Regions from separate parts of the Paenibacillus sp. 1182 genome, predicted to be linked through region 1. Evidence: riboswitches for the same ligand, from Rfam matches in the RefSeq annotation. Region 1 holds a riboswitch; each other region holds the start of a gene.
What was found. Region 1 has a riboswitch for cyclic di-AMP ahead of JOD82_RS28185 (C40 family peptidase). Riboswitches for the same ligand answer to the same signal wherever they lie in the genome.
Positions count from the first base shown of each region.

Region 1 (7,497 bases):
ACAGCTTATAAAGCTGACTCCAGAAGCAATAGATCAAGCTGTAAGCTCCATGCCCGAATCCGTTCCGGTAGAGTGGAGACACGCATTCCGGCGTACACTTGAAAATCCCCCAAAGGCTATTGTAAACTCCACCATCGTTGCCGGAGAGAAACTGCCCTTCTGTGGGGGGATCGTAGTTATAGATACTGCTGGACATACACCAGGACACCTAAGTTTCTATTATAAATCCAGTCAAACCCTGATTGCAGGAGATGCTCTACGCGTGGTAAGCGGCAAATTACTGGCTCCAGACCCGCAATATTGCTGTGATTTCAATATGGCCAAAGAATCTCTTAAAAACCTGCTGCCATATGATATTAAAAAAGTGGTCTGCTTTCATGGAGGGCTGTACGAAGGCAATTGTAATCAGCGGATATCTGAAATATATGAATCCTAACCTTTGATTTACATGGTCGTACCCACCCCTTGACTGGTCAGTGAATCATCTAAAGAAAAGACTAACCAGGAATTCCTGGTTAGTCTTTTTTGAATGAGAACTAGGCTTTTAAGTGAACTCTTAATACAGGTACTTCTGGAGAGGCAGATGTACCTTCCAGGATTTCCACATGGCTAATCATCTCTTGCCCATCTGGAACGATTACCGGCGTAATTACAGGCAATCCACCCTGTTGAATCGCATCCAGGTCAAACTCCATCAATAATTGCCCAGCTTTAATGCTATCTCCTACTTGGACATGAGGATTAAACCCTTGTCCTTTGAGAGAGACGGTATTAATCCCGACATGTATCAAAACTTGTACGCCGGATTCATGTTCAATAATCAGAGCATGCTTACTTTTCTCCATGACATGGGCAACTTTTCCCGCGAAAGGAGCGGTGACCCTACCCTCAGACGGATGAATAGCGATGCCATCCCCCATAGCTTTCGTAGAGAACGCAGGATCTGGAACCTCCTCCAGGGAAACCACTTTTCCTTTGATTGGTGCTATCATTTCGAATTCTTCAATACGAGGAGCCGCCTTCTTTTTCAACCATTTAAACATAACGATGCCACCTTATTTAGAGATTACATTCATAAACAGTAAATAGGACTTAACTACATCTTTCAAGGAACCGGTTCCACAAAATGAATAGAAAGAAGAGTGGAAGCGATTTCTATCTGAATTATAGTGAATGCCTTTCCAGGATGTCAAGGAGCTATCAGTTCATAACTACATATCTGTTACAATAATTTTCATGTAACTTGGAGGTGCTCTAACAAATTGCGGATTTAAGTGTTTTATCTCTTAAAAACAAATTTTTTATAGTATACTTTTCCAGCAATTTCTTTGATGATCATGTTTGGCATGTTCATTCAGCATTGCTTACCTACATGAAAAAGAAGTAGACCGCCCCCAACCAAGGTATCGGTCTACTTCTGAACCTTACTGCCGACTGCTCTTTAAGCAGTTGTGTACACTGGAATCGTGTTAACGCTTGGCCTACCCTTCCAGCGCTTGCTTCAATTCCTCAGGCGAAGCGTCCCACCATTCCTCGTTATGCGAAATGAGCAGGCTTTTGAGCGCTGCCTTATCTTCGCTGCCGAGATCCTCCAGCATGAAACGACGCTTGAGCGCGTAATCCATACGGTTGACGTGATCGGCGAGGATTTTCCAGCCGCGTTTGGCCTCGTCGTCAATCAGCATCTCGCAGGCGGTGGCGCCGCCGTACATACGTCCTTCGGCTGTACGGTCCACAGCTACCCATACGAGCCATACCTGGCGTCCGTTCGGTACGTCCTCTTTATTCGTAGAGAACTTGATACCACGTTCTACTTTACTTTTGGCATGCATGGCACCGATATCAATTTTCGCCTCTCCTCGGTCAATGATGACCGGTGACATGCTGTTCAGGTCAATTGAGCCTGCGCCGAAACCCTTATGTTTACTCTTGCCACTGACAATGTTCAGTGCAATCTGTTTTTTGCCGTCCGGCTGATTTTCACTCATGCGTCACTAGACCTCCATTTTCCGTCTTCACACTCATTCTACACTATAAATATTTTAACTAATAATCTCCTGAAAGCAAACATATACATGCTGTAGATGCTTGTCAACGGGAGGTATCCATTGTATGACCCCAGCACGCACTAAAATCGTTTTATTGTCTACACTAGCCCTCGGTCTCCTCGCAGGGACGTTATGGTTTGCCTGGCAGCCCCAATCGCAATCCGACCCGCAGTCCATAGGCCAACCACTATACGGCTCCCTGTCTGAGTCTGCGCTTGCCCCAAATGTGGGCAAGCCTCTAGGGGCAAACATCCTGCCTGACCTGCCCAAGAACCCTCCACAACCCGCTACAGAAATCCTCAGCAAACGGGTGGTAGAGTACCACATTGATGTATCTCTGGAAAAGGGACAGGTTTTGCGAGGCACTGAGACACTGACCTGGAAACATCCGGGCAAGAAAACCGTGAATGATCTGTATCTTCATCTATACCCGAACGCCTTCTCTTCCATGGAAACCACCTTTATGAAGGAATCCGGTGGAAAGCTGCGCGGAGACACCATGCCCAAAGACGGCTTTGGCTCTATGACGCTGACTGAACTAAAAACAGAAGACGGTTTATCCCTCATGCATCGCATCCAATATGTGCAGCCAGATGACGGTAACGCAGGCGACCGTTCGCTCATGAAGGTGCGTCTACCCAAGCCAGTACGAGGTGGCGAAGAAATCACATTATATATGAAGTTTGAGGTAAAACTGCCTGCCATCTTTGCTCGTATGGGTGGGACAGATGATTTTGTAATGGCAGGACAGTGGTTCCCGAAGCTCAGTGTCTACGAGACTGCAGGGCAGCGTGGACGCGCCGAGGAGGGCTGGAACCTCCACCAGTATCATGGTAACTCCGAGTTTTATGCCGATTTTGGAATTTACAGCGTACGGATTCGGGTGCCTGAAACTCATATCGTAGCAGCGACCGGATTTCCCACCCGTGGTGCCGTCCGACAGAACGGACAAAAAATATATCAATTTTATGCCGATGATGTACACGATTTTGCCTGGTCCGCTTCACCCAACTTTGTAGCCGTAGAAGAACCCTTTTCTTCTGCTGAAGTCCCTGGTGTCAAAATCAAGCTCTACCTTGACCCATCGCACAAGGAGCTCAAAGGACGCTATATGAGCGCAGCGAAGGCCGCTCTTTTGTACTACAGCAAATGGTACGGGCCTTATCCATATTCCACCCTGTCCATCGTGGTTCCACCTAAATCAGGCAATGGAGCTGGCGGCATGGAGTATCCGACACTCATCACGGCCGCTGCTGCGGGTAATCTCAATCCTGGCTATAGTCTGGAACGGACATTAGTTCATGAGATTGGACATCAATATTTCTATGGAATGGTAGCCAATAATGAATTTGAGGAGCCGTGGCTGGATGAAGGCTTCACCTCCTATGCAGAGGAGCGACTTATGGAGCAAGAATATGGGCTTACCCCCAACTTGCCATTACAATCGGGACAGGTATCCTCCCCACAGCCGCTAAACCGTGAGTCATGGAAGTACGGCTCGGCTGCTGAGTACGCGCAAAATGCCTACTCTCGAGGCAAGCTGGTACTACGGGGCATTGAACGTCAGGTGGGTATGAAAAAAATGGATCGCATTATGCGGACCTACGTCCAGACGTACCGATTTAAGCATCCGTCCTCACAGGATTTTCAACGTATCGTGGAGAGAGTCACCGGACGCTCATGGAGCCACTATTTTGAACAGTATGTATATGACGGCCAGATGGCGGACTTTTCAGTGGATCACATCACAAACCACAAGCTGGAGAATGGATATGAAGCAGTCGTAACGGTCAGCAAAAAAGGGGCGGATTATCCCAAGATCCCTGTCCAATTTACCTTCAAGGATGGAACCAAGAAATTCAAGGCTTGGGACGGCGCGGGCAAAAGCACAACTTTTCGGATCAAAAGTACTTCTCCCGTTTCCTATGTAACCCTTGATCCCCTATATACCATTGCACTGGAGAACAAGCATATTAACAATACCCTAAAAGCCGAATTGGACGAAAAGCAACAAACCCGTTGGAGTATAAGTGTAACCAAGCTGCTGGAGACACTGCTTGGAAGTCTGTCATGGTGAGGTGTCTATAGATGCGGACTGTTATAAAAGAGGGCTGGGCGCTGGTGCGCATACGATTTTATATCGTTATCATTTTGTTTCTGTATCGATTACTGTGGGGGGTGTTTCTCTATCGGCTGGTACAATCTGCCGTTATCCCGCTACTGCTCCGTTATCCTGATCAGGGTCAAAACGAGCTGGGACAGACCTTGTTTTGGATGGAGAGCCAGATTGCTCTGATGGACAGCCGGGAAGTACATGTGTATTTGTGGATACTACTAGGGGCGACTGTACTACGCATACTGATCACTCCCTTCATTAGAGCCGGAATATATCAAAGCCTGCATACCGATGCGACTGAGCCGCAAAGCCTGTCCTTTTTCAAAGGTATGAAACGCCATGGCATGTCGTCGCTGTTGTATTACATCATCGAGTTGGGACTGCTGCTGATTCCCGCCTTTTGGGTAGTACCGAGACTCTACCCTATTGTAGCAGGTACGCTTCAATCTCCCTCTTACCTGCTGCACTTGTTGCCCTATGCCATGGGATGGATGGCATACGGATGGTTCATTCGGCAGTGCATCCTGTATATGCAACTAGGCACTGTCGGTGGTCACGCCATACTATCGTCCCTGCTCGCCTTCTTTCGCCAGCTTCTCCCAGCTGTCGGTATATCCCTTTTGCTCGGTGCTTGTGTGCTGCTGGTCTTCGGTCTATTTGGCACCGTGGCGATGATTTGGACTGGCATGCTCGCGCTCATTCTCCAACAATCGTATCATTTTGTTACTAGTCTGGTCAGGCTGTGGCATATCAGTTCGCAGTACAGACTATGGCATACCGATATCTCCAGTAGAAGCTAAGCCCTTCCTTTATGTTAATCACTTCATTTCCGTCTGTCGAAAAAACTTTATGCATAACCGCGCAAACGGCACATAACTGAATACTGTTAACAAGATCTGTTCCTGGGACATTAGGAGCAGATTTTTTTTGTAACTTTTTGCAATGAAACATTTGCCAAAGCCAGCCGACTTTGTTACAATAATCGCAGTGAACTGATAGTAACAACTTTGTAATCTTTATTGTAACCTTTATCTCAAAAATATCGTTATTGTGAATACTGCTCTCCAAGGTGCACATCTTAAGTAAAGCCTAATTCCTGGCACCTAGGAAGCGGGGGAACCAGTTTGGGTGAATTGATCTCGCAACAGAGTGGTCATAGGGGAACCTTCTACCGAATCCTTAAGCTAACCTCGCAGGCATTGGAAGGGGTATATTTTTTTTGAAGAAGAAGCTAACGATCGCAGCTATGAGTCTTGCCATTGCCTTTACATCTTTTACATTCGGTGGCGGCAGTGCATTTGCAGACTCCAAGATGGACCAGGTCATCCAAGATGCCAAAGGAACGAACTACAGAAGCGGAGGCACTACACTCGAGGGATTCGATTGCTCCGGCTTCACAATGTATGTATTCAACAAACTGGGAATTAAACTTCCGCATCAATCTGGATCACAATTCAAAATGGGATCTTCTGTATCCCGCGATGAAATGAGGCCTGGGGACCTGGTGTTCTTCAACACCACAGGAAGAGGCATTTCCCATGTAGGTATCTTCGTAGGTGAAGGGAAATTTGCCCACTCCTCGACTTCACGTGGTGTAGTAGTTAGCTCACTGAACGAAAATTATTACGCTAACCGCTATGTCGGTGCAAAAAGAATTATGAGCACAGACGCTTACCATTCTGTAGCTTCAGATATTCCTGATGACGATAACGTAGAATAACTAACGCACAGCAAGCTAACCCTAGCCGCAATTTGATTCTGGCCGGAATCGAATTGCGGTTTTTTATGTCCACAACATCAGCAATGATTATCTTTACTGACGAACTGACACCTCAAAAGGTTTCAATTTTAGCGAACATCGTCGGTTTTACCGTCACCGCTGGGGGAGCATATGAGCAGTAATTCCTTCTTATTGAATGTATACCCGACTTAGGTATGAAATAAACACGCTTGCCATTCCCCTGCAACTTGTCTACAATCTGTTGTTAATGATTGAAGTACCTGTGTAAAAGGAGGATGGAACACATGCCGGCCTCAATATCCAACTATCGGATCGTACCGATGGACGAGCATCAAGCGGCTGCAATCTGTGAGTGGCGCTATGATCCACCTTATAACATATACGGTTGGCTCCCCTGGGAACAAATGAAGGCGCTTGAAGTCGAATTTGGGAGTCCCACGCTTCGCCAAGAGCAATATGTTGCCGTACTGGATGAAGAGAACAAGCTGACAGGATTTGCTCAATATTTTCCTATGATCGGTGTGACCCGGCTAGGTCTTGGAATGCACCCTGACAGATGCGGACATGGCAAAGGATCAGATTTTGTCCGTGCCATTGCAGAGGAAGCCCAACGACGCAACCCGAAGAATGAAATTGATCTAGAGGTGCTCACTTGGAATGGGCGCGCTATTCGGGCCTACAAGGCGGCTGGATTTGAGCTTACAGATACCTATGAACGCCAGACTCCCGATGGCAAAAAACCGTTTTATTGTATGGTATATCGTCCAGACCACCCAACCCAGGTTCTATGATAAAAGCGCCTTCGGCATACAACCACGATGTTGTATAGCGAAGGCGCTTTTATCATCATACGACAGATCATTACAAGCTCAATGACTGCTACGCATTTTTTCAAAAGCTTCATTATATTGTTGGGCTTCCTTAATATCCACGGCCATAATACCGCCATCGTCCCAAGAGGTCAAACGCAGAGTCACGGTCTTGTAATCAATCGTAATAAATGGATGATGATTGAATGCTTCAGATATAGCGGCAACTTCATCCACGAATGCAATCCCTTTCATAAAACTGGAAAAATTATATTTCCGAACGATCCAACGTCCTTCCTCCAGCTCCCAGCCCTCCAGTTTCTCCAGATGTGCTTCAATCTCTTCTTGTGTAAAAGGCATGTTACGAACTCCTCCCCGTTTATACGGAAGCCTTTCGACCGCTTAAATACGGCCAAAACTACGATATATTGGTGTACATATTACCACGGCCCCGTTGATAAATCCATAAGACGGACCTCAAATCAAAGGGACTGACGTCAGCTCCTCGTCCCCAATCAGTACATAGATACGATGCTGCTCCGGCTCATAGATCACAACGCCACTCCCTACAGTGATTGTGGGCTCTGTACCCAGTGCATAAAATAAGTCTTCTGCCAAAGCTTCATTGACTTCCTGACGTCCCGCCGGGTCCAGCCTGTCCCAATCTTCTGCTTCCATCTCAAAAAATTCATAGCTATCTGGGATGCGCCCCACAGCCTCTGTCAAATCGTTCAAAATTTGTTCATACTCACGTCCATGCTTTACTCCCATGCCATTTCCTCC
Region 1 is NZ_JAFICR010000023.1:40,027-47,523, forward strand. Features, by position in the region: gene JOD82_RS28160 (MBL fold metallo-hydrolase) at 1-436, shown strand, start outside; gene JOD82_RS28165 (PTS sugar transporter subunit IIA) at 537-1,043, opposite strand; gene JOD82_RS28170 (YwhD family protein) at 1,482-1,988, opposite strand; gene JOD82_RS28175 (M1 family metallopeptidase) at 2,113-4,125, shown strand; gene JOD82_RS28180 (hypothetical protein) at 4,137-4,964, shown strand; cyclic di-AMP (ydaO/yuaA leader) riboswitch at 5,241-5,378, shown strand; gene JOD82_RS28185 (C40 family peptidase) at 5,384-5,884, shown strand; gene JOD82_RS28190 (GNAT family N-acetyltransferase) at 6,190-6,696, shown strand; gene JOD82_RS28195 (4a-hydroxytetrahydrobiopterin dehydratase) at 6,775-7,074, opposite strand; gene JOD82_RS28200 (hypothetical protein) at 7,192-7,485, opposite strand.

Region 2 (7,497 bases), on a different contig from region 1:
CACATCGTATCTTACGTTTCATGGAGCGGAGCATAGCCGTTTTTCACATTCATTGGGCGTATATGAGATTACGAGAAGTATTATTTCTCAATTTGAACGTGGAGATTTCCCAGATTGGCCGAAAGAGGAAAGGTTGGTTGCTCTGTGTGCAGCTCTATTGCATGATGTGGGGCATGGCCCATTTTCACATTCAATTGAGGAAGCCTTTCATATGAACCATGAGGATTGGACATGCCGCATTGTACTGGGAGACACGAAGATCAACGCCGTGCTACGGCAAGTCGACGAGAAGCTTCCACAAAAGGTGGCTGCGGTTATAGCCAAAACGTATGATAAGCCGATTGTTGTTAACTTGGTGACCAGTCCGCTAGATGCCGATCGTATGGATTATTTGTTGCGGGATGCTCATTCGACAGGTGTCAACTACGGCACGATTGATTTGGACCGTATTTTACGACTGTTGCGTCCTCATAATGGGAGAATTGTTGTGAAGGAATCAGGCATGCATGCAGTAGAGGATTATTTAATGTCACGCTATCAGATGTATTGGCAAATTTATTTTCATCCTGTAACACGCAGCTCGGAGATCCTTTTACGTAAAATTTTCAAGCGAGCAAAGGAATTGTTTAAAAACGGATATGAGTTTGGTTTTCTGCTGGACCCGCTGCCGGATCTGTTGAAAGGAGAGCTTACAGTAGAGCAATATCTGATGCTCGATGAGTCATTAATTCAGACCGTATTTAGCCAGTGGAAACGAGAAAAGGACGAAATTTTAAGTGATTTGAGCAGCCGCTTTATGGACCGTAGATTGTATAAATATGTAGAGATTGAAAATATGGATACAGATACCATTGACAGTATTCGGAAAGCTTTGGAAGAGGCTGGTTTGCACCCTGAATATGATTTTGAAATTGATTTTCCGACGGATCTTCCTTATGATGTGTTTCGGCAGGGTGGCTCGACGGACAACCAGATTTTACTGCTTGGACGTCAGGGCGAGGTGAGTGAAATATCCGAAGTTTCGGAAATTGTGCGCTCCATAAGTGGTATTCACCGAGGGAAATATCATATGTATTTTCCCCAGAATAAATTGAACGCGGTAAAAGACAGGCTTCCTGCCGAAATAAGGAATTATTTTGTCAAAGAATAGACAACTATATAGAAATGTAAGTAAAAAAAGGAGATGTAAACCTTGGATTTGTTCGACACTCATACTCACTTGGATGCGCCACAATTTGACGAAGATCGTGAAGAAGTTATAGCACGTGCTGTCGAATCAGGAGTAACGCGGATGATCAATATCGGATTTAATCGTGAGACCATTCCATCCACCATGAAATTGGCCGAGACGTATGATTTTATTTATGCGGCAGTTGGATGGCACCCGCAGGATGCGATTACAATGCAAGAGGGAGATTTAGAATGGATTGCATCGTTATGCAGTCATAAGAAGGTCGTAGCCATCGGAGAGATCGGTCTGGATTATTATTGGGATACATCACCGAAGGATGTTCAGCATCGGGTGTTTCGAAATCAAATTGGTCTGGCTCGTGAGCTCAAAATGCCCATTGTTATTCATAACCGGGATGCCCATGAAGATATTGTTAAGATTTTGCGTGAGGAAAAAGCGGGTGAGATTGGCGGAGTCATGCACTCCTTTTCTGGGAGCTGGGAGACAGCCCAAATGGTGCTGGATATGGGATTTCACCTTTCCTTCGGTGGTCCTATTACGTTTAAAAATGCCAAGCAGCCAAAAGAGGTGCTGGCACAGGTGCCACTGGACCGTCTGCTCATTGAAACGGACGCGCCCTACCTGACGCCGCATCCGTTTCGCGGGAAGCGAAATGAGTCTGCGCATGTGAGACTGGTAGCAGAGGCTGCAGCCCAAATTAAGGGGATTACAGTGGAGGAATTAGTGTCAATAACGACCCAAAATGCCTTGGAACGATTTGACATTCAATAAAAAAGCGAAGAAATCGATCAAAATAAAGAGATAGACGAAGCTAATCATGAATTTGTTGCAGGAAACTCGAGAATATTACAATATTTTAACCGAATATTTTGAAAAATGTACTTGAAACCTGCTTTACAACATGCATAGAAACAGGATATCATCTTTTCAGTGAATTGTTGTTTGAATGTAAACATCAACAAGTCATTTCATGAACCAGTCTCGCTGAGTCCCTTTTACAGGGAACGGGGGAACCGATATGGCTTACAGTATGTCCGGCGTATGTGCAAGAAGGGAACGTCCCTTCCGCCAGCCGGCTCGACCTAATTTCTTTTCCCGGATGGGATTGAACAGGTGGAGGAGCCGTATTTCGATTTCTTTCTGGGTCTTCGGGGTGAATGTGAAGGCGACCGCCATGAGCGGTTGACCCAAGCTAGGGCGACTCTCTACGTCCGAACCCGACAGCTAACCCCGTAAGCGTAACAAGAGAGAAGCCATCTCGTGCATGAGTTTTCCCGCATATTCACACATGCCGGAAGCCACGAAAGAGCTCTCTAGTCTCTTTCTTTGGCTTTTTTTGTTGTGAATAAAAGAAAATCTGTCATCATACTGTGGTTAAACAGGGGAGGACAGCATGCCGCGAAGACGGGTACATGGTGCAGGACAGTCGCAGTTTGGGCTTGTCTTGTAGAAAATCTGTTATAGTCACGTCAAATCTCAACTATGTCTTACTCCAGACGGCGGGCTATGTAAGGAGGACGGAGGAAATGGGCATTTTCCAAAAAGAGGAGACCCATGAGTCACGCTCATCCAGCATGTCTTACGTATTGCGTTGGAAGCAAGAGAATGTGCGCCAGGCTGCTTTGGTTGCTATTTTTCTAATCGCGCTAACGATTATGATTTCAATTCTGATGTACACGCAATCTAAAAAACAAGTCTTTTTTGTCATTGATGGCAAGGCATCTGCGGTAGAAACCCGGGAATCCAAGCTTCAAGATTTGCTGAGCGAGCATTCCATTTCACTTCAGCCGCATGATACAATTTCTATGCCGCTAAATGGAGCAGTACAGGATGGGGACCGCGTAGTCATTAAACGTGCCAATCAAGTTAAAGTATCTTCAGGCAATGAGACGAAAAAGCTGTACACAACAGAAAATACAGTAGAAGGTGCCATTCGTACCTCGGGCTATAAATTATCGTCAACGGATAAAGTTTATCCTGCGTTGGATGCCTCTGTTTCGTCTAACATGGACATAAAAATCGTCCGTGTGAAGAAACAGCAGGTCGAACAGAAAAAACAGGTGCCTTATCAGGTCATCAAAACGGCCGATCCAAGTCTTTATAAAGGCGATAATCGGGTCATTCAAAGCGGCAAATCGGGTGTGGTAGTCCAGCACGTTCAAAAGGTATATCATGATGGAAAGTTGGTATCCAAACAGCTGGTTAACAAGGAAGTTGCACAGAACCGTGTGGATAAGGTTATTGCGGTAGGAACGAAGAAAAAGCCGGTCGTTCTTGCTGCTTCCGTCGGTCCCAATGATGCGGTTAAGACAACAACGGTTAGTTCGGGCAGTGCTGTCCGTAAAGCAGGCGTCAATTTTAAATATAGCAAAGTTTTACAAAATGTCTCCATGACGGCGTATTCCTCACAGGAGCCAGGTATCGGTACACGTACTGCATCCGGCACGCGCGTGACGGAAGGCCGTACCATCGCTGTCGATCCGAGTATAATTCCAATCGGCTGGTGGGTGTATATCGAAGGAGTGGGCTTCCGCCGTGCGGAGGATACCGGTGGCGCGATTAAAGGCCACAAAATCGATGTGTATTATGAGAGTTTGAGCCGAGCCAACCAATTTGGTCGTAAGCACGGTAAAACCGTATATGTTATCGGACCGGTAAAGCCTGAAATCAACTAAAACAGGTTGTGTATGTTGAGGGCAATGCGATAGTATTAACAACATAGTTATGCCATGCTAAGAAGAGGATATCCTCTTCTTATTTTGTTTTCAAAAGCAGGGAAAGATAAATATAGCTTGCTGTGTAGCAGTGGAGGGAAATGCAAATGATCAAGGAAGTGATCGTGGTAGAGGGCCGGGATGATACGGTGGCCATTCGCCGCGCTGTTGAAGCGGATACGATAGAAACTGGCGGCTCAGCCATTAATAAAATGACGCTGCGTAAAATTGCATTGGCGCAGGAGCGGCGGGGGGTCATCATTTTAACCGATCCCGATCATGCAGGGGAGCGCATCCGTAAGATTATCGCTTCCAAGGTACCCGGCTGCAAGCAGGCCTTTATACCCGAGGCAGAAGCGACGCGCAAAGGAGATATTGGTGTGGAGAATGCCTCACCGGAAGCGATCAGACACGCTCTCGCACGGGTTCATACGACAGTAGAAGGCGCCGACCCGCTGATTGAGTGGGCGGACCTGATTGATGCTGGACTTATCACCCACCCCAATGCTGCTGCACGCCGTATGGCCTTAGGGAATGTGCTGGGTATTGGTTATTGTAACGGAAAGCAGCTACATAAACGGCTCTCTGTATTTCAGATCAGCCGCGAGGAATTTGCCGGAGCGCTGGCACAAATTGAAAGTGAAGGATTGTGATATCCGTATGACAGGAATTCAAGATATAGCAACACCGCGGCGTACAAAGGAAATTATTCAACGGCACGGTTTTTCGTTCAAAAAGAGTTTGGGACAAAATTTCCTGATTGATCAAAATATTCTCAATAAGATTGTGAATGCTGCCGGATTGGATGAGACGAAGGGCGCACTTGAGATTGGTCCTGGGATTGGCGCTTTGACTGAGAAGCTGGCGCAATCGGCCAAGGTAGTTACCGCTGTCGAGATTGACCAGCGGCTACTGCCAATTCTCGAAGAAGTGTTGGCCCCTTATGAGCATGTGAAGGTACGTCATGGAGACGTGCTGAAGCTGGATTTACGCGAGGTGTTTGCAGCTGATTTTGCAGACGTGAGTAAAGTAAGTGTCGTGGCTAATCTGCCGTATTACGTTACTACACCGATTCTGATGAGGCTACTGGAGGACAAGCTCCCTTTGGAGAATATCGTCGTTATGATCCAAAAAGAAGTGGCTGAGCGTATGGCTGCGTCTCCTGGAACGAAGGATTACGGTAGCCTGAGCATTGCAGTACAATATTACAGCGAACCTGAATTGGTCTGTATTGTACCGAATACAGTATTTATTCCCCAGCCAAATGTGGAGTCTGCAGTCATTCGGTTGCGTGTACGGGAAGCCCCTCCGGTGGAAGTGGTGGATGAGAAGCACTTCTTTGAAGTGGTTCATGCTGCTTTTGCCCAGCGTCGTAAAACGATTTCCAATAACTTAAAAAGCCGATTCTTCACCAAAGAGAACAGGGACACGCTGGAGCCGCTGTTGCAACAAGCTGGTATTGAACCCTCCCGTCGAGGAGAAACGCTAAGTATTGAGGAATTTGCGCGTCTCAGTGCTGTTCTGGTGGAAGCAGGTATATCCTAAGCTGGAACCAAACTGTGCATTCACCCATACGATATACGAGGGGTGATACAGTGTGATGAGTTTAGGAGACTTGGTCGTTCGGAAATCGTACGGCGGAGATGTCACGTTTCGCGTTGAGGACATCCAGCGGGATAAAGCGATCATTAAGGGAATAGAATTTCGGTTGCTGGCCGATTCCCCGGTGAACGATCTGGTCAGAGTGCCTGCAGACCAGATTAGCGGTAAGACTCAGCAGGCTCACATTAAGGCTGGTGAGTCTCTTAATCTGTTGCAACGGGCACGCCAGCAGCAAGCTGCTCGTAGTCAGGCAGCTCTGGTTGGGGACTGGAGTGATCCAGTCGAGTCAACGTATTTTGAAATGCCGGGAAAGGTTCTTCATCTGGATGGGGATCCCGGCTATTTGAAAAAATGTCTCAGTTTATATGAACAGCTCCGTGTTCCTGCAGAGGGACATCACGTTCATGAATCGGCAATGGCGGATACGTTGTACCGGCTGCTTCCCCGTATCCGTCCGGATATTGTAGTGATTACCGGACATGATGGCGTGCTAAAGCAGCCACAGCCTTACGATTTGTACAGCTTGAAAAGTTATAAAAATTCGCAAAATTTTGTGGCGGCAATTCAGGTAGCAAGACAATATGAACGTCATCTGGATTCGCTGACCATTGTAGCGGGGGCGTGCCAGTCCCATTTTGAGGCGCTGCTGCGTGCGGGAGCGAACTTCGCCAGCTCACCAGGGCGTATCCTGATTCACGCGCTGGACCCCGTTTACGTGGCTGCCAAGGCGGCTTTTACTTCGATCCGTGATACGGTGAATATGGGGGACCTGTTTCACCAGACAATCAGCGGCAGTCGCGGAGTGGGTGGAATTGAAACCAGAGGAAGCTATCGCATCGGCCTGCCGAAGCTTGAAAATTTGTCAACGCTTAAAGTAACGCCTTCTGCAATCTAGGATTCAAATGTGCCAATAGGATTGACTTGAACAAAAAGCCTCTGCTTTCAGAGGCTTTTTGTCATTTTTTATATAAATTATTCCTGTTCGCAAAAAATTAAATTGACAACTTATTTTTCGTGTTGTTATAATATTTAGCTCGATTTGACAATCCCTCTAAAATTCGTTATAATGGACAAGGAAAGAGGTGGTCGTTAGGCAATGGCTAAAAATACGCTGTTGGAAATCAAACGCAGTCTCGACGCACATGTAGGGCAAAAAATTTTGCTGCGGGCTAACGGCGGACGCCGTAAGACCGTCGAACGAACTGGTGTCTTGGAAGAAACGTACCCTTCTGTTTTTATCGTCAAGCTGGATCAGGAGCAACAGACGTTTAAACGTGTCTCCTACAGCTATGCTGACATCCTTACCGAGTCGGTGGAAGTCAGCGTATATGATCCCGACTCCCATACAAGTGTAGTCGAATATTTTGAAACACCTTAATTCATTTCGTGATTTATACCAGCTTTGCAGGTTTAACGACGGCTTCGTCATTTCAAATGACGGGGCCGTTTTGTATATACAGAGCAGGATGAAGCATGACATCTCTGCACATACTAAGCCGGGAATGATCTTCCTTATTCCATTGCCGAAGGAGGCGTATGTATGAGCCGAAGAAGACGGAGTGTCATGTCGGAGGAGCTAAAGTACGAGCTGGCCAAAGATCTTGGATTTTACGACACGGTCAAGGAAGAAGGCTGGGGAGGCATTAAAGCCAAGGATGCGGGCAATATGGTCAAGCGGGCCATCCAGCTTGCTGAGCAGGCTGCTTCTCGCAAATCGTAGCCATCGGTGGTGCTGATGAAAAGCGGGGATATCCGGGATTAGACCGGGTCATCTCCGCTTTTTTGAACCTCATGACTTGACACGCTGAGTCTGATATAATATGTTAAGCTGTCTTGAGGGAAAAGTTGAAGGTGGGTGAACGCCTTGAAAATATATGAAAAAGCACCGGCGAAAATCAATTTAATGCTTGATGTTCTACGTAAACGGGACGATGGTTATCACGAGGTCGAAATGATTATGACCATGGTCGATCTGTCTGACCGATTGAC
Region 2 is NZ_JAFICR010000020.1:10,818-18,314, forward strand. Features, by position in the region: gene JOD82_RS27110 (HD domain-containing protein) at 1-1,150, shown strand, start outside; gene JOD82_RS27115 (TatD family hydrolase) at 1,193-1,963, shown strand; cyclic di-AMP (ydaO/yuaA leader) riboswitch at 2,165-2,447, shown strand; gene JOD82_RS27125 (resuscitation-promoting factor) at 2,719-3,867, shown strand; gene rnmV (ribonuclease M5) at 4,014-4,559, shown strand; gene rsmA (16S rRNA (adenine(1518)-N(6)/adenine(1519)-N(6))-dimethyltransferase RsmA) at 4,567-5,451, shown strand; gene yabG (sporulation peptidase YabG) at 5,507-6,403, shown strand; gene veg (biofilm formation stimulator Veg) at 6,605-6,886, shown strand; gene JOD82_RS27150 (small, acid-soluble spore protein, alpha/beta type) at 7,049-7,228, shown strand; gene ispE (4-(cytidine 5'-diphospho)-2-C-methyl-D-erythritol kinase) at 7,373-7,497, shown strand, end outside.
Region 2: it holds a riboswitch for cyclic di-AMP, as region 1 does, so the genes downstream of both, JOD82_RS27125 (resuscitation-promoting factor) here and JOD82_RS28185 (C40 family peptidase) in region 1, are expected to answer to the same signal.

Region 3 (7,497 bases), on a different contig from region 1:
CCTTGCTGCCCAAATCCTATTTGCGTAGCGAACTATTGCGGGATAATGGACTCACTGCATTGTACTTGCCCGATTTGAAGGAGACACGCCGAACGACCTCCCTCATTTACTCGGAGACGACCGATCTCGGTCCGACAGCACGACGCTGGATTAGCGAGACACGGGCTTCGTTTGCAGGCTACCGTATGGTGTAGAGGGTTTAATCCTCTTCATTAACATTAACAACCTCATCCTCAAAGCGACCGATATTGTCATTCGAACCGATGATGACCATAATATCGTCTGCTTTTAGCCGATCCATAGCCGTCGGTGCGATCAGGATACCGTTCGCTGTATGAAGCGCCACGACGCTACAACCAAAGCGAGTACGGGCATTTAGCTCTGCTAGCGTTTTGCCATTCAGACATGCAGGTACATTGAGTTCCACAATACTGTATTCCTTAGACAACTCCAAATAATCGAGCAAATTAGGCGTGACTAGCTGGTGAGCCACCCGGATACCCATATCCCGTTCTGGATAAATAATCCGGTCCACACCGAGCTTTTCTAACGCACGCCCGTGCAGCACAGATATGGCTTTGGCTACAACTTTTTTCACACCCAGCTCCTTCAGCAAAATGGCGGTGAGGATGCTTACCTGAATGTCATCACCAATAGCAACAATGCCACAATCGAAATTACGGATGCCCAGTGATCGCAACGAGTCTTCATCGGTAGCGTCCGCCACGACAGTATGTGTCAACATCTCACTCATACTGTCCACAACATCCTCATTCCGGTCAATGCCTAGCACCTCGCACCCCATATCCACCAATTGCAAAGCCAGGCTTGAGCCAAACCGCCCCAAGCCAATAACTACAAACTGCTGCGTTTTCATATCTACTCGAAAACTCCCTTATCCTATAATCATTTTACCTTCCGGATGACGATATAATTCTTTACCCTTTTTCGGCCCCAGTGCATAAGCTAGCGTGAGTGGCCCCAGTCTACCTGCAAACATCGTCAGGGTAATCACCAGCTTACCTATGACTGTTAAATCAGGTGTAAGCCCCATCGACAGCCCCACCGTACCAAACGCAGACACCGTCTCAAACAAGATCATCAGAAAATGATGATCTTCGGTTGCCGACAAAATCATGGTCACCCCGATCACGAACAGCAACCCCAGCAGTGTAATGGTCAAAGCCTTGTAAATTCGTCCCTGCGCAAGTCGGTACTTGAACAGTACAATATCTTCCCGCCCCCGCAGCATCGAAATCACTGCTCCAATGAGCAGGGCGAATGTTGTGGTCTTAATCCCGCCTCCAGTGGAGCCAGGGGAAGCCCCAATAAACATGAGTATGATGATAAAAAACTGCGTAGCCTGCCGCAAGCCTGCGATGTCCAGCGTATTGGCACCTGCGGTACGGGGAGTAACGGACTGGAATAAAGATCCCAGTAGCTTACCACCCCAATCAAGCGAGCCAAGAGTCTTTGGATTCGTAAACTCAAATACAAAAATCACGAGCGTGCCGACTACAATCATAGCGCCCGTCATGCTGAGTACCACCTTGGTATGCAAGGACAGTCTCTTGCGCTTGCGATATTCTGCCAGGTCTGACATCACTACAAAACCAATGCCGCCAGAAATAATTAGAAACATTGCGGTAAAATTAACAATCGGATCATATACATAACCTGTCAAGCTGCGAAATTCACCGAATAAATCAAAACCAGCATTGTTAAACATGGAGATGGCATGCCAGATTCCAAAATAAATCGCCCTGCCTACAGGCATATCAAAGGACCAGCGAACCGAGAATATCGTAGCGCATACGCCTTCAATAACCAGTGAGTACAGTAATACCTTACGGATTAACCCGACAATTCCCTCTACAGAAGTCTGATTCATCGCTTCCTGCAAAATGAGACGCTCCCGCAAGGAAATCCGACGCTTGAACACCAGTGCAATCAAGGTAGCCATGGTCATAAAGCCAAGACCGCCGATCTGGATCAGCGCAACGACGACAACTTGACCAAAAGTGGTAAAAAAGAGCCCGGTATCCTTTACGACAAGCCCGGTTACACAGGTCGCAGAGGCGGCAGTAAACAAAGCGTCTATAAACGCAAGTGGCTTTCCTGTTGTATTGGAGATCGGCAGCATTAACAATAAACTACCTATAAGAATGATAATGGCAAAGCCCGCAACGAATATCTGCGGTGGAGAAAGCCGAAGCCAGCTTGCATTGGGATTCATCTATTCATCACTTCTCTCCTAATCCTTAAAACTATAAAAACAGTGATTTAATACGGTGTAAGCTCGCTACGCGTTCCATTTGATCTTCCGATCGTCGTTGCCCCTGAATTTTTTGATTTTTCCAAACCTTAAGTAACTATAATTAGCATTCCCTGAATACAGGAAGAATGCATGTCAAGCACTACTCGGCCCCCTGTGCTATTGGCGGGCAGTAGCGAAAGGGGCAGAATTGTTCTGAAGAAGCGAAGCGTTTGCCTTTATCTCCGGATTTTAACCATTAAAGGGGGTATACAATCAAAAAATCCGGGGATAACAGCAATCGGAAGAATAATCTGCACCCGCAGCGGTCTAACCAATCCAAACACTTTTATACGCACAAAAAAAGACACCGGAAAACCGAGTGCCTGACTTGGTTCCTGCTCATAGCCTACGAGGTTAGCTGACGGATTCGGGCAGCACAGTATGCCCTATTTACACTTCCGATCCAGCAGGATCGGTTGTAAAATTCACCCCAGTAACATGGTTCCCCCGTTTTCCCATAGAAATTCGGCTCAACTGTATATCATTACCTATGTATTTCATAGGCATTGCCTCAAGATTATAATCCTTCTATATCCAGATCACAAAACCAATTTCGCCGAAAAAACGTGAAATTGGCTTTATTTTGCGAATGGGCATCGTTTAATCGCAGCTTATCTAATTTTATTGGAACTTTAAAGTGCTTTCACTCTATTTTCATGAATATCGCTGGTCTGTTGGCGGGAACCTGTGCAGTATGATATCTTTAATGGATGTTCTTATTTACAGATTAAGGAGGAAACTCATGAATCCTATCGGGAAACCGGTCGTGCTCACGGCCAACTTCAAAAAATTAGGCTTGCTGGGCGGGATTGGCCTGATTTGCTTTTTTATCTTTCAATTGCTTATTCCCTCGCTTAGCAATCCGAGTCCAGAATCAGTAATGAACGCAAAGGTCATCAGCAAACAAGAAGCGGTCATACACGCATTGGACTTCGCCCGCTCCGAGCTGGGCTATACTGAATCACAGCCTGAGGAGCCTGTCGTGACCTATCAGGCCGAAACAGATTTGTACGGTTATTTATCTAGAGAAAAACTGCTTCAACAGTACGACCGTACATGGAAAAAACGTTACCCTTACGAAACCTTTCGGGTCGATCTGCCTGAATCCTCAGCGAAGAGTAAACTGCAAATTCATGTGGATTTATCCACTGGGAAGGTCGTTAGCTTTAAACGGATCACCTCCAATACCAATTACACACAGGCTGATATTTCTACGGATGAACAAGCACGTAACAGGCTTGTACGTGTGGCTGAGGACGGCATGACGCTCGAAGCCAAGGAGCAGGCGGCCGGAGTATGGGTCAAGCGCTTTGGCTTTAAGCCGTCGGATTTGAAGCTCTCGACCACTGAACAAGAAGGCGGATTAAAGTATACCGTAGACGATAAAAAAATCGGCGCCTCGGTACTTACACTGGCTTTTACTTTTGAAGACGGTGATGTTCGCTCCTTCACCCAAAGCTTTTCGGCCCCGTCGTCCTATACCGATTATATCGAAAAGCAAACATTTTGGGCGAATTTGATGACCTATGCGGGTTATGCCCTATTTAGCTTTGTACTGGGTGTACTTGCCATTGTGTATGCGTCACTCACCCGACGACATACTTCATTTGTACGCGGCATTGTTCTATCCGTTGTATACTTTATTGCTAGTATAGCTGGGACCATGAACATGCTGCCTTTATTGCAAGCAGAAGCAGGCGGTAAGGGCATGCTTATATTTCTTATGGTTTTCCAGATTGGTGTTACCTTCGTCATGGCTGTAGCGCTCTACTTCTCCTTGGTCGGCGGTGACGGGCTTATGCGTCAGGTTGGACTGAATGCATGGCCGCGTGCGAAAGAGCCGGGCTACGGGCTGTATGTGCTTCGCAGTATGTATGTTGGCTACTTGTGGGCCTTTATTTTGCTCGGGGTACAATCCATTTTGTTCTTTATACTGGAGCGCACATTTAATACATTCTCCACCACAGATGCCACGCAATCCCCTTATAATATGGCTTATCCATGGCTACTGCCGATTATGGCCTGGATGGCAGGTATTGGAGAAGAGACTGTCTACCGTCTGTTTGGTATTCCGATGGTCAAAAAAATAGTAAAAAATACTTTTGTTGCGTGTCTGATCACCACGCTGATTTGGGCACTGGGACATACACTTTATCCAATCTATCCGGTGATTTCCAGACCTATTGAGCTGACTTTTCTTGGTTTGCTGTTCAGTTTTGTGTTCCTGCGTTACGGCTTTATTGCCGCCATGTTCAGCCACGTTATTTTTGACAGCATTTTAATGGGACTTAGTGTGATGAGCCTGGGAGACACTGTGAATGTGAGCGCTGGTCTATTCTGGATCTTACTTCCAGCCATCGTGGGTTACATCATTTATTGGTTTAGTCCTAAAAAGCCAAATCGAATTATGTTTGAACCTATAAAAAAAGAGGAGCCGTATTCTACGACTCCTCCTCCCGAAGGGCAGCTATAATCTGACGCGCAAGCTTATCCCCAATAGAGAGAGGCCGGAAGTCTTCGACACTGGCCTCTCTTATTTTTTTGAGCGATCCAAAATGCTTAAGCAGTAACTTACGCCGTTTCTCGCCGATGCCTGGAATAGAGTCCAGCCGGGAAGTTACCATAGATTTGCCGCGTTGCTCGCGGTGGAACGTGATGGCAAAACGGTGAACCTCGTCCTGAATCCGTTGCAGCAGATAAAATTCTTCGCTATTGCGTGCAAGTGTCACGGCCTCAGAGGACTCTCCCACTAATAGTTGGGAAGTTCTATGTTTGGCATCCTTCACCAGACCACACACAGGAATGAACAAACCCAGCTCATTTTGCAATACATCGGTCGCCGCCTTAATTTGTCCACGTCCACCATCGACAACGATCAAGTCGGGACGTTCCAAATTTTCCTTAAGCACACGTTCATATCTACGTCGGATAACCTCACGCATCGTTTCATAATCATCGGGTCCCTGCACAGAACGGATCTTATATTTTCGATACTCCTTCTTGGCAGGCTTGCCATCAATAAACACGATCATGGCTGAGACTGGATCGGAACCCTGGATGTTGGAGTTATCAAACGCCTCCACCCGGTGCAAGCTATCCAGCCCAATGGCACGTCCGAGATTGCTTGCAGCTTTGGATGTCCGTTCCTCATCCCGCTCAATCAGCTTAAACTTCTCGTCCAAAGCAACACGTGCATTTTCCGTCGCCATGCCTGTCATTTGCTTTTTCAGTCCACGCTGCGGTACAAGTACCTTTACATCCAACCATTCAGCCAGAGCGAGAGCCGCCGTACTCGGGTCCTCCAGTCCACCGGATAGTTGGGTTTCTGTTTCCTTTACTCCGGTATCTTGGTCACCAACTTGGTCTTGATTTGTTGCTGCATAAGTCGCTCGTTCTTCAGCCACCAGCAATGAGTCAGCAGAAGGCTCTGTCTCCGTTTGTATCGCTTTCTCATCTGTCTGTCCGGTAGCATCGGTTGTAGCTGCACTGTGGAGTACAGTTTCTGCCGCAACCGGTTGATCGACATTGACCTGTTCTGCCTGCATCAGCCTAGGAGAATCTGGCAGCAATATTTCTTGCGGCACTGCCGGGTTGTCACTATAATATTGCGTCACATAGGACATAAAATCACTGTAAGCTTCACCGTAGAAAGGAAAAGTCGACATATGGCGCTCGATCATTTTACCTTTGCGGACATATAGGATTTGTACACACATCCAGCCCTTATCTACTGAAAAACCGAATACATCTCGATCCTTCGCATCCGATGTGGTGATTTTCTGCTTTTCCATCATCGCGTCGATGCTGATAATCTGATCTCGCAGCTCCTTGGCCCGCTCAAAGTACAATTCCTCTGCGGCCTCCTGCATTTTACGCTGAAGATCCTTTTTAATTTCCTCATGTCCCCCGCTTAAAAAGGAACCAATCTCCTGACCAATCTGGTCATACGTTTCCTTCTCGACCTCTTTCACACAAGGCCCCAAACATTGATGCATGTGATAATACAGGCATACTTCCTTGGGCATTACACCACACTTGCGTAACGGATACATACGATCAAGCAGCTTCTTCGTCTGATGTGCCGCGTAGGAATTGGGGTACGGTCCAAAATATTTTGCTTTATCTTTCAGAACGCGACGGGTCACCTCCAGCTTGGGGTGTGCCTCGTTCGTAATTTTCAAATACGGAAAGGTTTTATCATCCTTCAATAGCACGTTATAACGCGGCTGGTACTTTTTAATGAGGTTGCACTCCAAAATGAGCGCCTCCATATTACTGCCTGTAACGATATATTCAAAATCACGGATATCGGAAACCAATCGCTGCGTCTTGCCGTTATGGCTACCTGTAAAATAGGAACGGACCCGGTTTTTCAACACTTTGGCCTTGCCGACATAAATAATGGTGCCTTCGCTATTCTTCATCAGATAACAGCCTGATGCATCCGGCAGTAACGCTAATTTGTGCCGTATGTTCTCCAGCGCCTTCTCCTGATTCTGCAAGTCCTCCGCATAAGGTTTCATTCGCCCGGTTCCTCCTTCCATTCTTAATGATTACTCAACTAACTACTCATAATATATAGGAATAATACACAAAAACGCCCCCGGTATTTACAACCGGAGGCATTGACCTTTCATGGCCGCTCCACCAAGCCCCCGCGGGAGCATGGGTCACATGCGATGATTATTGGTGTTTAGTAAGCATGCTTTTCAGTGCTTCTTTGGAGTTCAGACCTACCACTTTATCGACAGGCTGTCCGTCTTTGAAGACGATCAGGGTAGGAATACTCATCACGCCGAAACGGGAAGCAGACTCTGGATTTTCATCCACGTTCACCTTCGCGATTTTGACGCTGTCGCCAACTTCTGTGGACAGATCCTCCAGAATAGGAGCGATCATTTTGCAAGGACCGCACCATGGCGCCCAAAAATCAACCAAAACGGTTCCTGTGCCTTCGACTTCTGCGTTGAAGGATTGATCGGACACGTTAACAATTGCCATTGTATGTTCCTCCTTTATAGAAAAGTCAAGATTATTATAACCTGTAATGTCTGTTTCGACACCTTTTAATTATATCACAATAGTCTTTTAATTGTAAGATATCAAAATAGCAGACGGAAAAACGCTTACCCCCGCTGATTTTTTCCCTTTACGGTAATGACATCTACAAAAGGTCGAAT
Region 3 is NZ_JAFICR010000008.1:128,983-136,479, reverse strand. Features, by position in the region: gene JOD82_RS17245 (LysR family transcriptional regulator) at 1-194, shown strand, start outside; gene JOD82_RS17240 (potassium channel family protein) at 200-877, opposite strand; gene JOD82_RS17235 (TrkH family potassium uptake protein) at 896-2,236, opposite strand; cyclic di-AMP (ydaO/yuaA leader) riboswitch at 2,646-2,798, opposite strand; gene JOD82_RS17230 (CPBP family intramembrane glutamic endopeptidase) at 3,060-4,790, shown strand; gene uvrC (excinuclease ABC subunit UvrC) at 4,759-6,840, opposite strand; gene trxA (thioredoxin) at 7,001-7,318, opposite strand; gene dnaI (primosomal protein DnaI) at 7,444-7,497, opposite strand, start outside.
Region 3: it holds a riboswitch for cyclic di-AMP, as region 1 does, so the genes downstream of both, JOD82_RS17235 (TrkH family potassium uptake protein) here and JOD82_RS28185 (C40 family peptidase) in region 1, are expected to answer to the same signal.